DNA from 2 places in the Micromonospora sp. NPDC005161 genome. Region 1 is predicted to be linked to the other one. Evidence: riboswitches for the same ligand, from Rfam matches in the RefSeq annotation. Region 1 holds a riboswitch; the other holds the start of a gene.
The links. A riboswitch is a leader RNA that binds a small molecule or an ion and turns the genes downstream of it on or off. The one in region 1 is predicted to bind S-adenosylmethionine.
Positions count from the first base shown of each region.

Region 2: linked by a shared signal. The riboswitch ahead of ACWD5O_RS04515 (ABC transporter substrate-binding protein) and the one ahead of ACWD5O_RS05565 (aminotransferase class V-fold PLP-dependent enzyme) in region 1 are both predicted to bind S-adenosylmethionine.

Region 1 covers NZ_JBSFYQ010000004.1:69,048-76,261, forward strand. Annotated here, with positions in the region: gene ACWD5O_RS05545 (FAD-binding oxidoreductase) at 1-149, opposite strand, end outside; gene ACWD5O_RS05550 (DUF4031 domain-containing protein) at 218-502, shown strand; gene ACWD5O_RS05555 (HD domain-containing protein) at 474-1,130, opposite strand; gene ACWD5O_RS05560 (FUSC family protein) at 1,270-2,472, shown strand; gene ACWD5O_RS05565 (aminotransferase class V-fold PLP-dependent enzyme) at 2,517-3,767, opposite strand; SAM riboswitch class IV at 3,838-3,958, opposite strand; gene ACWD5O_RS05570 (PrsW family intramembrane metalloprotease) at 3,982-5,460, shown strand; gene ACWD5O_RS05575 (hypothetical protein) at 5,476-5,643, opposite strand; gene ACWD5O_RS05580 (GroES family chaperonin) at 5,724-6,062, opposite strand; gene ACWD5O_RS05585 (AI-2E family transporter) at 6,330-7,214, shown strand, end outside.
Region 2 covers NZ_JBSFYQ010000003.1:154,818-162,031, reverse strand. Annotated here, with positions in the region: gene ACWD5O_RS04540 (hypothetical protein) at 1-849, shown strand, start outside; gene ACWD5O_RS04535 (hypothetical protein) at 860-1,186, shown strand; gene ACWD5O_RS04530 (hypothetical protein) at 1,413-1,604, shown strand; gene corA (magnesium/cobalt transporter CorA) at 1,620-2,750, opposite strand; gene ACWD5O_RS04520 (amino acid transporter) at 2,980-4,932, shown strand; SAM riboswitch class IV at 5,019-5,130, shown strand; gene ACWD5O_RS04515 (ABC transporter substrate-binding protein) at 5,399-6,271, shown strand; gene ACWD5O_RS04510 (amino acid ABC transporter permease) at 6,315-7,091, shown strand; gene ACWD5O_RS04505 (amino acid ABC transporter ATP-binding protein) at 7,088-7,214, shown strand, end outside.

The sequences.
Region 1 (7,214 bases):
TCGCGGGGGCGGGTCACCACGAGCGGGGTGCCGGCGGCGCAGAGGTCGGCCTCGTCCCGCTCGTGCATGCGCAGCAGGTCCGGGTCGGTGAGCACGACGCTCTCGCCCAGCGCGGCGCGCAGCTCGTCGATGAGTGCAGTGGGGGCCATGCAGCTGAGGCTAGGTCGCCCGCCGCCGATCATCAACATGATCGTCTGCGCGGGCTAGCTTGGGCACCATGCTCTACCTGGACCGGCCTGCCTGGCCGTGGCGCGGTCGGCTCTGGTCACATCTGATCAGCGACCTCTCGTACGCCGAGTTGCACGCCTTCGCCGAGGCGCTGGGCGCGGCCCGACGCGGTTTCGACCGCGACCACTACGACATCCCGGCCGACCGGTTCGCGGCGGCGGTGTGGCTCGGGGCCCGGGTGGTGTCGAGCCGGGAGCTGGTGCGGCTGCTCCGCGACGCCGGCCTGCGTCGCCCGAAGCACCTGGTCAACCCGCGCCCTCCGGCGGCCCGATGAGCGTGGCCAGCTCGCGGCGCAGGTTTGCCCGGGCCGGCTGCTCCCACCGGCTCGACAGCGGCGGCAGCCGGAACAGCGCGGGCAGCGCCAGCAGCCCGCTGAGCACCCCGGCCCGTCCGGCCCGGAAAGCCGGCTCCGGCACGTGTGCGTACTCCTGCCGGACGGCGGCGGCGTAGCGGTCGTACGCGGCCGGCGGCGCGGCCAGCACGGCGAGGTCCGCGTCGCAGAGCAGGGCGCCGTCCCGGTCACCTGGCGCCACCGCGTGCCCGGCGGTGAGCAGCACCAGCCGGCGCACCTGGGCCACCGCGGGCGCCGGCACGCCGAGCGCGCTGAGCACGCTCCCGGCCAGCGTGGCGCTGTCCCGTTCATTGGCGTCGCCGGCGGCCCGCGGGTCGTAGACCGCGTCGTGGCACCAGGCAGCCAGCCGGACCAGGTCGGCCCGGTCGGCCAGCCCGGCGTGCCGGTCCACCACGTCGAGCACGGCGGTCAGGTGGCCCACCGTGTGGTAGTGCCGGTGCGGCTCCCGCCAGCGGGCGAGCAGCTGCTCCCCGGCCCGCGTCGAGCCCGCGCCGGGTTTCGCTCCGGCGCCCCGGGCCGCCGCCCGCCACCGGTCCAGCAGATCGGCCACCGCCCGAGTCTGCCGCATCCTCCCGCCACGTGCGGAGCGGGAGGATTCAGTAGGCCTGCCTCGGGTAGTCGCGCCCATGGCCGTGGCCCGGGACAAACGACCTCCGTTGGTGCGGCGCACCCCGCTGCGTGAAGGGCTGGTGGACGTCGACGGCGCGCGGATCGCCGAGGCCACCGAGGAGCTGCGGCACCGTGGCCGGGCCACCCTGCACGACCGGCTGCACCGGGTGCGGATGGCCGGCGGGCTGGCCGTGCAGGCCGGGCTCGCCGCCGGGCTGGCGTACTTCATCTCGCACCGGGTGCTCGGCAACCCGCAGCCGGTCTTCGCGCCGATCTCCGCGGTCGGCACCCTGGCCGCGTCGGTCGGGCAGCGGTTTCGCCGGACCGTGGAGCTGATCGTCGGGGTGGGGATCGGGGTGGCCATCGGCGACTTCCTCATCTACCTGCTCGGCACCGGGGCGTGGCAGCTCGGCCTGGTGGTCACGGTGGCGATCCTGCTCACCATCTTCGCCGGGGCCAGCGTGGCCATCGTCATCCAGGCGGCCGCCACGGCGGTGCTGATCGTCACGCTGAGCCCGTCGACCCAGAACCTGGAGATTCCGCGCTTCGTCGACGCGTTCCTCGGCGGTGGGGTCGCGCTGCTGGTGACGGCGGTGCTGCTGCCGCTGAACCCGCTCCGGGTGATCAACCGCGCCGCCCGGCCGGCGCTGGACCTGCTCGCCGCCCAGCTCGACGCCACCGCCGACGGGCTGCGCAACCAGGACCGCGCCACGGTCCAGCAGGCCCTGGAGCGGTTGCGGAACAACAAGGAGGAGCTGGCCACGTTGGCCGAGGCGATCGAGGGGGCGAAGGAGACCGCCACCCTGTCCCCGGCCCGCTGGCACCGGCGCGACGAGCTGACCCACTACGCGGAGGCGGCGGATCCGATCGACCGGGCGATGCGAAACACCGGCACGTTGATCCGCCGGTCCGTCACGCTGATCGAGGACGAGGAACCGGTGCCGGATCCGATGCCCGACGCGATGAACCACCTCGCCGAGTCGGTCCGGTTGCTCAAGCACGAGTTCGCCGTGGGCGAGGAGCCACAGAAGGCCCGGGAGAGGTCACTGCGGGCGGTCAGCGAGGCCGGTCGGGCGTACGGCGCCGGGGTCGGCTTCTCGGGCAGCGTGGTGATCGCCCAGATCCGCACCACGGCGAGTGACCTGCTGGTGGCCTCCGGAATCGAGCAGGAGGAGGCGAACCGGTGCATCCGCACCGCCTTCGGGGAGCAGGAGCGGCCGATCGGTGAACCGGCCGAGCCGGGCGAGAAGCCGAAACCGCCCACCGCCCCACCGGTCGGCTGACCGCACCGCCGGCCGGCCCGGCTCACGCCACCGGCCGGCCCGGCTCAGCCCAGCGTGGCGAGGGCGGCGAGCAGCCGGTCCACCTGGCCGGGCGTGCTGCCCAGGCCGATGCTGGCGCGCAGCGCGGTGGGCGGCAGATCCCGCCGGCCGGTGCGCCCCGCCGCCTCGGTGAGCAGCCGCCGCGCCAGCGGGTGGGCGCAGAACAGCCCGTCCCGTACGCCGATCCGGTGGTCCGCGGCCAGCCGCGCGGCCACCTCGGCCGAGTCCCACCCGGCGACCACGAACGAGACGATGCCGACGCGGGGCGCGTCCGGGCCGAAGGTGCGCAGCTCCACCACGTGCGGCAGGGCGGCGATGCCGGTCCGCAGCCGGGTCAGCAACGCCTGCTCGCTGGCGGCCAGCGTCGCCTGGTCCGCCCCGGCCAGCGCCGCGCACACCGCGGCCAGCGCCACCGCACCGAGCAGGTTCGGCGTGCCGCCCTCGTGCCGGGCCGGGCCGGTCGCCCAGGTCACGTCGTGCGTGGCCGGCCCGACGTGGCTGGTGGCGCCGCCGCCGGCCAGGTACGGCGGAGCGGCGTCCAGCCAGTCCGCCCGGCCGACCAGCACGCCCGCGCCGAACGGCGCGTACAGCTTGTGGCCGGAGACGGCCAGGTAGTCCACGTCGAGCGCGAGAAGGTCGACCGGTGCGTGCGGGGCGAGCTGTGCGGCGTCGAGGACGATCCGTGCCCCATGCCGGTGGGCGACCCGGGCGAGCTCGGCGACCGGCCAGCGCTCGCCGGTCACGTTGCTCGCCCCGGTCACCGCGACCAGCACCGGCAGCGCCGGGTTGCTGTCCCGGCGCAGCTCGGCGAGGGCGGCGGCGAGGGCGCGTACCGCCTCGGCGGGCTCGGTGGGCACCGGCAGCCGTACCGAGCCACGCGGCCAGGGCAGCAGGTTGGCGTGGTGCTCTCCGGCGAAGGTGACCACCGTCGTGCCGGCGGGCACCGCCCGCGCCAGCAGGTTCAGCGCATCCGTGGTGTTGCGGGTGAAGATCACGTGGTCGTCGGCGCGGGCGCCGAAGAAGTCGCCCACCGTCTGCCGGGCCCGCTCGTAGGCCAGCGTGCAGCGCCGGGACAGCGCTCCCGCGCCCCGGTGCACGCTCGCGTACCAGGGCAGCAGCTCGGACACCGCGTCGGCGGCGGCCCGCGCACACGGCGCGGTGGCCGCGTAGTCGAGGTTGATCTCGCCCGGTACGCCGAGCACGTCGAGCGGCCGCGACGGGGCCGGCGCGGGCGTGCTGCCGGACCGGGTGGGCAGCGAGGGTACGAGGGTGACGGACACGCCGGAACCTCCGGGGTCAGGGACCCCGGGTGCGATGTCGGGACGGGGTCCGCGCTTGCCCAGCACACCGATCGGGCTGGGCCCGGTCATCACCCGGGGCACCCCACCGCGAACTCGACGAGGGTTGCCGGCCAGCAAGCCGGGGCTTGACGCTGGCGCTCGTGACCTGCCGGCAGCATAGCGGCTGCCGATGGGCCCGGACCAGCCGGCGGCGGATGGCTACGCTGACCGCATGGCCGACACCCCGCCCGGTGCACCCCTGCCGTCGCCGCCCGCGCCCGCAGCCCCGTCCGCCGGCGCGGCGCCCCGGATGCCGCTGCGCCGACTGGGGTGGCGGCGGTTCCTGGTGCTGGCGGGGGTGGTGCTGTTCATCGCGGGGTGCGCGGTGTTCATGGTCTTCACGCTCGGCCAGTCGCTCGGCGTACGGGCGCTGCTGATCGGGGTGGTCGCCGCCATCCTGCCGGTGCCGGTGCTGGTCGCCTGCTTCCTCTGGCTCGACCGATACGAGCCGGAGCCGCTGAAGTACCTGATCTTCTGTTTCGCCTGGGGGGCGTTCGTCTCCACCGCCGCATCGCTCACCGTGAATGAGTTCGCCGCCGCGCGGTTCGCCGACTGGGGGCTGCCGTCCGCGCTCACCGGTGTGCTGGTGGCGCCGTTCATCGAGGAGCTGACCAAGGCCCTCGGCCCGATCCTGCTGCTGGTGTTCCGTCGCCGGGAGTGGTCCGGGATCACCGACGGCCTGGTCTACTGCGGGCTCTCCGCGGTCGGCTTCGCCATGGTGGAGAACATCCTCTACCTGGGCGGGTACGGCTATGCGGCCGGCGCCGACCGGTACGGCCCGGCGACCGGCACTCAACAGGTCATCGCCATCTTCATCGTCCGGATCCTGCTGTTCGGGTTCGCCCATCCGCTGTTCACCTCGATGACCGGTGTGGGGCTCGGTGTCGCGGCCCGTACCGCCGACCGGCGCGTGCGGGTGCTCGCCCCGGTCGCGGGTCTGCTGCTGGCGATGATGCTGCACGGCACCTGGAACCTGCTGCCGACGCTCACCCAGGCCACCGGGGAGGCGGTGATCATGCTGTACGGCTTCCTGGGCCTGATGGTGCCGATCTTCTTCGGCATGGTGGGGCTGGCGGTGTGGCTGCGCGCGTGGGAGGGACGGCTCACCGAGCGCACGTTGCCGGATTACGTGCGCGCCGGCTGGCTGAGCCCACCCGAGGTGGCCGCGCTGAGCAGCCTCGGTCGCCGGCACGCGGCCCGCAGTTGGGCGCGTCGGGTGGCGGGGGACGCCGGGGTGCGGGCGATGCGTGGGTACCAGTTCGCCGCCACCCGGCTGGCCCTGCTGCGCGACGGGTCGCTGCGCGGCCTGGATCGCAAGCCCGCTGACCGGGAACGGACGGCCACCGAGGAGCGGGAGCTGCTGGAGGCGATCAGCGCGTACCGGTCGTTCTTCGTGGGGCGGGACCCGCAGGCCCCGACCGGAGTCTGGGACGGCAGTCGCTACCACCTGCGCTTCCCGGACGGCTCGCAGCGTCCGGTGGCCGCGCCGGAGGAGCCGGTGGTGCCGATCCCGGTGGTGCTGGCCGCGCCGCCGCCTCCGCTGGGGTATGCCCCGCCCGGCTGGTACGGCCCCCCACCGGCGGGGTCCTGGCCGTCCGGTCACCAGTGACGGCTGGCGGCCGGCTCAGGTCATCATGGTGGTGAGGAAGTCGCCGAGCCCCTGGGCCATCGCCACCAGCGCGGCCCCGATCGCCTTGAACATCTGCGCCGCGCCGTCCGGCCGGAACGCCATGAAGTAGATCAGGAACGCGACGCTGCCCCAGGCCAGCAGCTTCTTCACGAATACCGGCATCGTCCCTCCCCAGGGCCACGGTCGCCGGATGGCTTCCCGTAGCGGGGCCCGGCAAACGGCGTGGTGGCCGGGGAGGCGCGTCAGAGGTAGAGGCCGGTGGAGTCGTTCTCGATCCGTTCGGCGGCCACGGCGTGTACGTCCCGCTCCCGCAGCAGCACGTACCCGCGGCCGTGCAGCTCGACCTCGGAGCGGTCGTCCGGGTCGAAGAGCACCCGGTCGCCGGAGACGATGGCGCGGACGTTCGGCCCCACCCCGACGGCGGTGGCCCAGGCGAGGCGCTTGCCGACCGCGGCGGTCGCCGGGATGACGATGCCGGCGGTGGAGCGGCGCTCGCCCTCGCTGCCTTCCATCCGCACCAGCACGCGGTCGTGCAGGAGGCGGATCGGCAGGCCGGCGTCGAGATCCTGGTCGGCGGTCACGCCGCAGACGCTACCGTGTCGCCGACGGCCGGCCCGACGGTGGTTACGCCCGAGGCGACCGGGGCAATGTGTGGCGGAACTACCCTATGGTGTCGGGAGCGGACGTAAGCTGTCCGGCCTGTCGTTGTGGGCCGACCGGTTCTCTGCCAGGAGGTGCGCTTGAGCCGCTTCGAGCGGGTACGCGGGCGGCTCCGCCGCGCCTACCAGTCGGGACGGGAGTCGGTTCGCGGCGATCGGAGCGCGTCGAGCGACCGCGCGGAGCCTCGGGTGGCGTCCCCCGCCGTGCCCGGGCCGGCCGCGCCGCCGTCGGCCACGGTCGTCGGCGCGGAACCCCCGACGGACGTGCACAGCTCGACCGCCAGCCGCGACGACGCGGACGTCCCGCACGGGCTGCGGATCGCCGCCGCCTGGTGCTGGCGGCTGATCGTGATCGGGCTGGTGGCCTGGGCGCTGCTCCGGATCGTCGGCACCATCAAGATAGTGATCATCCCGCTGGCCATCGCCCTGCTGCTCTCGGCGTTGCTCGCACCGGCGGTGGGCTGGCTGCTGCGGGCGCGGCTGCCCCGGTCGCTGGCGACGGCGGTGGTGCTGGTCGGCGGCCTGGCGGGAGTGATCGGCACGCTGACCCTGGTGGTCAACGAGTTCATCAAGGGGGCGCCGGAGCTGAGCGAGAAGTCCTCGCAGGGCGTCCGGCAGATCCAGAACTGGCTGAAGACAGGTCCGCTGCACCTCTCCGACACCCAGCTCAACCGCTACATCGACGAGGCGCAGGATTGGATCAACTCCAACACCTCGGATCTCACCAGCGGGGCGCTGAGCACCGCGGCGACGCTGGCCGAGGTGCTGACCGGCACGCTGCTGGTGCTCTTCGCGACGTTCTTCTTCCTGCGCGACGGCAACCGGATCTGGCGCTTCCTGGTCCGGCTGCTGCCGGTGGCCGCCCGCTGGAAGGTCGATGACGCCGGCCGCGCCTCCTGGCACACGCTCGGCGCCTACGTCCGGGCGACCGTGCTGGTGGCCTTCATCGACGCGGTGGGCATCGGCATCTTCCTGGTCATCTTCGACGTCCCGTTCGCCTTCCCGCTGGCCGCGCTGGTCTTCCTCGGCGCGTTCATCCCGATCGTCGGCGCGGCGCTCTCCGGTGGCGTGGCG
Region 2 (7,214 bases), on a different contig from region 1:
TCCGTCGAGCAACCCGTTGAGCTCGTCATCGCGGCCGGGTCGGGGCTGAGCGGCGTTCCGTGGCCGATCGCGCAGGTCGGCGGAACGGATCGCGACGGGTTCCGGCTCGTGGAACGGGCACGCATCCGACACTCGATCTCGCAGCAGGTCGACGAGCGACGCGCGACCCAATCGCCGAGCGCGCCACTCGACCTCCTCGTGGCTGTCGATGACCCGCAGGGCGATCTCAGCGGATCAAGCGCTTTCCTCGCCTCCAACGCACGTCAATACTTCGGAGCCACGTCCGTCCCTCGCAGCGACGCCAAGGCGGCGCTGCGGGAAGCACTACATGAGGAGTGCGCCGGGCATCCGCCTGGAATTTTCTACTACCGTGGGCACGCCCATTCCTGGAGCGACCCCGCGCGCGCATGCCTCGACCTACCAAAATCGCTCGAACCAGGGGAAGACTCTCTCGCGATCTACGCCGGTGAGTTCTTCGGCCGCTTCGAGGATGGCGGCGCGTACCTGCCTCTGCCATCCCGTGTCGTGCTGTCCTGCTGTTCGAGCGCGGGGCGGTCACTGTTCGGCGGCGAAGCGGTGGGCCTGGCCGCGGCCTGCATTCTCGGAGGCAGGGCACGCGAGGTCGTCGCGACCGGATACGACATTCCGGACAGCTCCTTTGCGACAGCCTTTGACGACCTTCTCGCGGAGGCGATGACCTGTCCGCTCCCCCATGACCTTGCGCTGCGACGACTTCAGCTGCGGATGTACGACGAGTGGCGGATCTTCTCCGTCCGTGGCGGTGTCACCTCGGACGAGGACATCACTCATCCACACCCCATGGTCTGGGCGATGTATCAGGCGATCTAGGGAGCGAAACATGATCTACCTTTGCGTGCCGTCGGAGTTGGCGAGCGAGCTGGTCACGTCCGGGGCTGCCCGCCAGAGGCCCAAGCCGAGGGGCAGCATCGTCGAACTCATCGTGACGGGCGCCACCGGCGCGGCGACATTCGTCTCGCTCCTGCAGGGACCAGAAACTGTGCTGCGGATCGCCCGCGCGTTCCGCGCTGTCGCGCTGAAGCGGCCGGACAAGCGGATCGAAGTTCACATCAAGGGGCCGAAGGGCGAAGTGCATCTCTTTGACTGCGACGGCGACACCCCACTCGAGGAACTGGCCGCACTCGTCAAGAGGGATCTCCTGGGCTGACCGTGGTTCAGCCGGGCGTCGGGGCGGGCGCAGCCGCACCACTGGTGAGCGTCGCCCCGGGGCGGCGAGAGTCGGGAAATTGAAAACCAGGGGTACGGACGAGCCCGGGCGTGGGATGGTGCGAGATGGCTGCTGTACCGGTGGAGATCCGCCCGCACGTGGGTGGCCCGGCCGGAGGCGCGGGCGCACGTCGCGCCGCCCGGGGCGGCTTCGACGAGGAGAGGCAGTGCCCATGCAGGCTCAGCGCAGGCCACCGCGTACGGAGCGGAACCAGACCCGGGACGACCAGACCGGCGGCGGCATGACCGGAGCGGCCACGCCCCTGACCATCTGGGCCGCCGCCGTGCTGCTCGGCCGGATCAGCGCCGGCGACGACGACAGCGAGGACGAACGGCACATCCTGCGCGGCATCGAGTGACCCTCGCCGGTCCGGTCACAGCCAGCCGCGCCGCTTGAAGATCAGGTAGAGGCTGCCGCAGACCAGGGCCATCAGCAGGAGCGCGAACAGGTAGCCGTAGCGCCAGTTCAGCTCCGGCATGTGCGCGAAGTTCATCCCGTACACCGTGCCGATGAGCGTGGGGGCGAACAGGATCGCCGCCCACGAGGAGACCTTCTTCAGCTCCTCGTTCTGCGCGTAGCTGGCCGCGGTGAGACTGCGCATCTCCTCGTTCTGCTGCTGCGAGACGAGGGTGGCGTTGACGGTGAGGATGTTCTGCAGCAGATGCCGGAAGCCGTCCACCCGCTCCACCACCTGCGTGAGGTGGTCCGTCACGTCCCGCAGGTAGCGGCGCAGTTCCTCGTCGGTGCCGTAACTGCCGGCGCCGGCCGCCAGCGCGTCGAGCACGGCGAGCAGCGGACGGGCGGCCCGCTGAAACTGGATGACCTCGCGGCTGAGCCCGTAGATGCGCCGGCTGGCGTTCGGGTCGCCGCCGAAGACCTCGGTCTCGATCTCGTCGATGTCGTTCTCCAACCCGGCCACCACCGGCGCGTACCCGTCGACCACCTGGTCGAGGATCGCGTACAGGATCACCTCCGGGCCCTGGGCGAGCATCTGCGCGTCCGCCTCCAGCCGCCGCCGCACCGCGGCCAGGTCCGGTGCCTCACCGTGCCGGACGGTGACCGCGAACCCGGGCCCGATGAACAGGTGCAGCTCGGAGAACTCGACCTCTTCCCGCAGGTCGTCGTAACGGGCGGCGCGCAGCACCACGAAGAGCGTGTGCCCGTACCGTTCCAGCTTGGGCCGTTGGTGGGCGTTGATCGCGTCCTCCACCGCCAGGTCGTGCAGCCGGAACTCCCGGGCCAGCGAGGTGATCTGGTCGATGTCGGGCCGGTACAACCCGATCCAGGCCATCGCGTCGCTCTGCTCCTGCAGGCAGCGGTACGTCTCGGCGAGGCCGCCCGGCGACGCGAACCGGTGCCCGCGGATGTAGACGGCACTGTCCACCAGGCCGCCGGTGGGCGGCGTGGGCGGCTCTACCCGCGGCGGCTGGCCGACGCGGACCTCGTGCTCGTCGAGCCGGCGGCCGAAGCCACCGCCCGGGCGGAACCGACGGCCGCCGACCATGACCCGCTCCCTCCCCGGACGCACCAACCGGCGACTGCCCGAACCGCCCGGGGCATGTTCGGGGCGGGACGCCGGGAGGCGCTGCTTCCCCCGTGACCACGACCCGAAACCCCGCGACGCGCCGTCCGCGCGGGTGCCCGGGCGGGCGGGTTCCCCGCACTGGCGGACTGGCCCGGGTCCGCTGGCGGATACTCGCGGTGACCGTGGGCGGACGACGGGGGAAGCGCCGATGGAGGTCGACAGGCGCGCCGGCCGCCGGGCCGGTCGACTGCGGGCCTGGCTGATCGACGGCGGTTCGGAGCAGGCGGCGCAGCGGCACGGCCCGCACGGGCGCCCGCCGGAACATCGCCACCACTCGTGGTGGAAGGTGATGTGCCTGACCGGCGTCGACTACTTCTCGACGCTCGGCTACCAACCGGGCATCGCCGCGCTGGCCGCCGGCGCGCTCTCCCCGGTGGCGACCCTGGTGCTGGTGCTGGTGACCCTGCTGGGTGCGCTGCCGGTCTACCGGCGGGTGGCGGTGGAGAGCCCGCACGGCGAGGGCTCCATCGCGATGCTGGTACGCCTGCTGAGCTACTGGCCGGGCAAGCTGTTCGTGCTGGTGCTGCTCGGTTTCGCGGCCACCGACTTCATCATCACCATCACCCTCTCGGCGGCCGACGCGACCGCGCACATCGACGAGAACCCGTTCTGGCCCAGCGCGCTCAGGGGACACGAGGTCCTGGTCACGCTGCTGCTGGTGGCGCTGCTCGGCGCGGTGTTCCTCAAGGGGTTCGGTGAGGCCATCGGGATCGCCGTCGTCCTGGTCGCGGTCTACCTGGCACTGAACGCGGTGGTGATCGCCGACGGTCTGTGGCGGGTGGTGACGCACCCGAGCGCGGTCGCGGACTGGACCAGCGCGCTGACCACCAGCCACGGGGATCCCCTGCTGGTGATCGGGTTCTCGCTGCTGGTGTTCCCGAAGTTGGCGCTGGGCCTGTCCGGCTTCGAGACCGGGGTGGCGGTCATGCCGCACATCCGCGGGGACCGGCGGGACTCGGAGGACCGCCCGCTGGGCCGCATCCGCGGCGCCCGCCGGCTGCTCACCACCGCGGCCGCGATCATGAGTGTCTTCCTGATCACCAGCAGCGTGACCACCGCCGTCCTGATCCCGCCCGAGGCGTTCCAGCCGGGCGGGCCGGCGAACGGCCGGGCGCTGTCCTACCTGGCGCACGAGAACCTCGGTGAGGTGTTCGGCACGGTCTACGACCTGTCCACCATCGGCATCCTCTGGTTCGCGGGGGCCTCGGCGATGGCCGGGCTGCTCAACCTCGTACCCCGCTACCTGCCCCGCTACGGCATGGCGCCGACCTGGGCCCGGGCCGTACGGCCACTGGTGCTGGTCTTCACCGCGGTGGCGTTTCTGATCACGGTCGCCTTCGGGGCGAGCGTGGACGCGCAGGGCGGCGCGTACGCCACCGGGGTCTTGGTGTTGATCACCTCGGCGGCGACGGCGGTGACCCTCGCGGCGCGGCGGCGGCGCCAGCGTGGCCGGACGGTCGCGTTCGGGATCATCGCGATCGCCTTCGTCTACACCACCGCGGCGAACGTGGTGGAACGTCCCGACGGCGTGAAGATCGCGTCCTGCTTCATCGGCGGGATGATCGTGGTGTCGCTGCTGTCCCGGTTGTTCCGCGCCTTCGAGTTGCGGGTCGACCGGGTGGAGCTGGACGCCGAGGCCACCCGGTTGATCGACGAGTGCAGCGGGCGCCGCGTCCGCCTCATCGCGCACGAGCCGGCCACCCGGGACCGTGCGGAGTACCGCGACAAGCTCGCCCAGATCGTGGCGGACAACGACTTCCCGGCCGACAGCGCGGTGATCTTCGTCGAGGTGACGGTGACCGACCCGTCGGACTTCGAGACCGAGCTGCTGATCCGTGGCAGCGTGGAGCACGACCGGTACCCGGTGCTGAGCCTCGCCAGTTCCGCGGTGCCCAGCGCGGTGGCCGCCCTGCTGCTGGATATCCGCGACCGGGCGGGGCGGTGCCCGCACATCTACTTCGAGTGGACCGAGGGCAACCCGGGCGGCAACTTGCTGCGCTACCTGGCGTTCGGCCACGGCGAGATCGCCCCGGTCACCCGGGAGATCCTGCGCCGCCAGGAACCCGACCCGCGCCGCCGTCCGCACGTGCACGCCAGCTGACCTGCCGACCGGACGCCAGTCGCGGACGGTGAGCGTGGTCATAACGACTGGACGATCCGCCTCCCCGGGCTGCTAGCCTCGGCGCAGGTCATGAGCGCCAGCGCGAAGCCCCGGCTCGCTGGCCGGCAACCCTCCTCCGCGGTGGGGTGCCCCGGGTGAAGACCAGGCACCGGCACGACGTCGGTGCAAGCGTGGCCTGGCACCCAGGTCAGCACAGACCCGGGAGAGCCATGCGCATCCTCAGCACCACACCATCAGCCGACGCCGCGGATTCCCGCACCGGCTGGCCGACACCGGCACTGACCCGCAGGCGGCACGTGGACCTGATGCGGGTGTGCAGCGCCGCCTGTCGCGGCCGCGCGTACTAGCGCACCCCTTCCCGAACCCATCCCAGCGGTACGCCCACCGGGCGCACCGTCGGCGGCGCACATCTGCGTCCGCCGCTGCGCAAACTTCGGAGACACCTGTGCGATTCCTTCCTGCCCTGACCCGCGCCGCGGCCCTCGGCGCGGCCACGATCCTGGCCGCCACCGCGCTCACCGCGTGCGGCGACGACACCTCGTCCGACGCCGCCGCCAACCCGTACGGTCTGGCGCAGCCGGGCGTGCTGCGCGCCGGCACGCTGACCGACGCGCCACCGAACGTGTACCTCAAGGACGGCAAGTTCACCGGCTTCGACAACGACCTGCTGACCGCGGTGGCCAGCAAGCTCGGCCTGAAGGTGGAGTTCGTCGGCACCGACTTCTCCGCGCTGCTCTCCCAGGTCAACAACCACAAGTTCGACGTCGGCAGCTCCTCGATCACCATCACCGAGGCGCGCAAGAAGACGGTCGACTTCGGCAACGGCTACGACTTCGGCTACTTCGGCCTGGACGTGCCGGCCGGCTCGCCGATCACCGGCTTCGACCAGCTCGCCGGCAAGCGGGTCGTGGTGGTGCAGGGCACCGTCCAGGACGACTACGCCACCGGCGAGCAGCTCAACCCGGTCCGGGTGCCGGACTACAACGGCGCGATCAACCAGCTCAAGGCGGGCACCGCCGACGCGTGGATCGCCCCGGCCGAGATCGGCGAGACGTCGGCGGCCGACAGCAACGGCAAGATCACTGTGGCGGCCAAGCAGCTCAGCCCGGCACCGACCGCGTACGCCGTCGCCAAGGGCGGCGACAAACTGCGGGAGGCGCTGAACAAGGGCCTCGACGAGGTGATCGCGGACGGCACCTGGAGCCGGTTGCAGGCGCAGTACTACCCGGGTCGGCCCGTACCGGCGGACTTCCGCCCGGGCAACGGAACGGTGACCGTGCCGGCCGCACCGTCGGCGTCGGCGTCGGCCGCGTCCTGAGACACCCGGTGACGAGCGAGCGGGGCGGTAGGAGAGGCGACCAATGGATCCGTTGAGCACCCTGTGGGAGACCTTCTTCGACTGGGACGCGATGCGCGAGGCGCTGCCCGAGATGCTGACCGTCGGGTTGCCCAACACGCTGATCCTGGCGGTCTCCGCCGCCCTGCTCGGCTCGGTGCTGGGCCTGCTGCTGGCCGTCGCCGGCATCTCCCGCAGCCCATGGCTGCGCTGGCCGGCGCGGGTCTACACCGACGTGTTCCGGGGGCTGCCGGCCGCGGCGACGATCCTGCTGATCGGCGTCGGGCTCGCGCCGCTGGGCATGCAGGTCTGGGGACCTGACCCCTACCCGCTGGGCATTCTGGCGCTGTCGCTGATCGCGGCGGCGTACATCGGGGAGATCTTCCGCTCCGGCATCCAGTCGGTGGAGGCCGCGCAGTTGGAGGGAGCCCGGGCGCTCGGTTTCTCCTGGGGCGAGGCGATGCGGATGGTGATCATTCCGCAGGGCATCCGGCGGGTGCTCCCGGCCTGGGTGAACCAGCTCATCGCGCTGATCAAGGACTCCAGCCTCGTCTACTTCCTCGGCCTGGTGGCCAGCCAGCGGGAGCTGTTCCGGATCGGGCAGGACTACGCGGCCACCACCGGCAACGAGTCCGCGCTGCTGCTGGCCGGGCTCTGCTACCTGGCGCTGACCGTTCCGCTGACGCACGCGGTCAACTGGATCGACCGGCGGCTGCGCCACGGCCGGCCGGCCACCGCGCCGGCCGACGAGGACGACACCGAGTCGGCGCTGACCGGCGCGACGGAAGGGGACCGGCGATGACCGCCAGCACGACCACCTCGGTCAGCCTCGACGTACGCGACGTGCACCTCGCGTTCGGACCGAACCGGGTGCTGCGCGGCGTCGACCTGGCCGTGCCACGGGGCGCGACGGCCTGCGTGATCG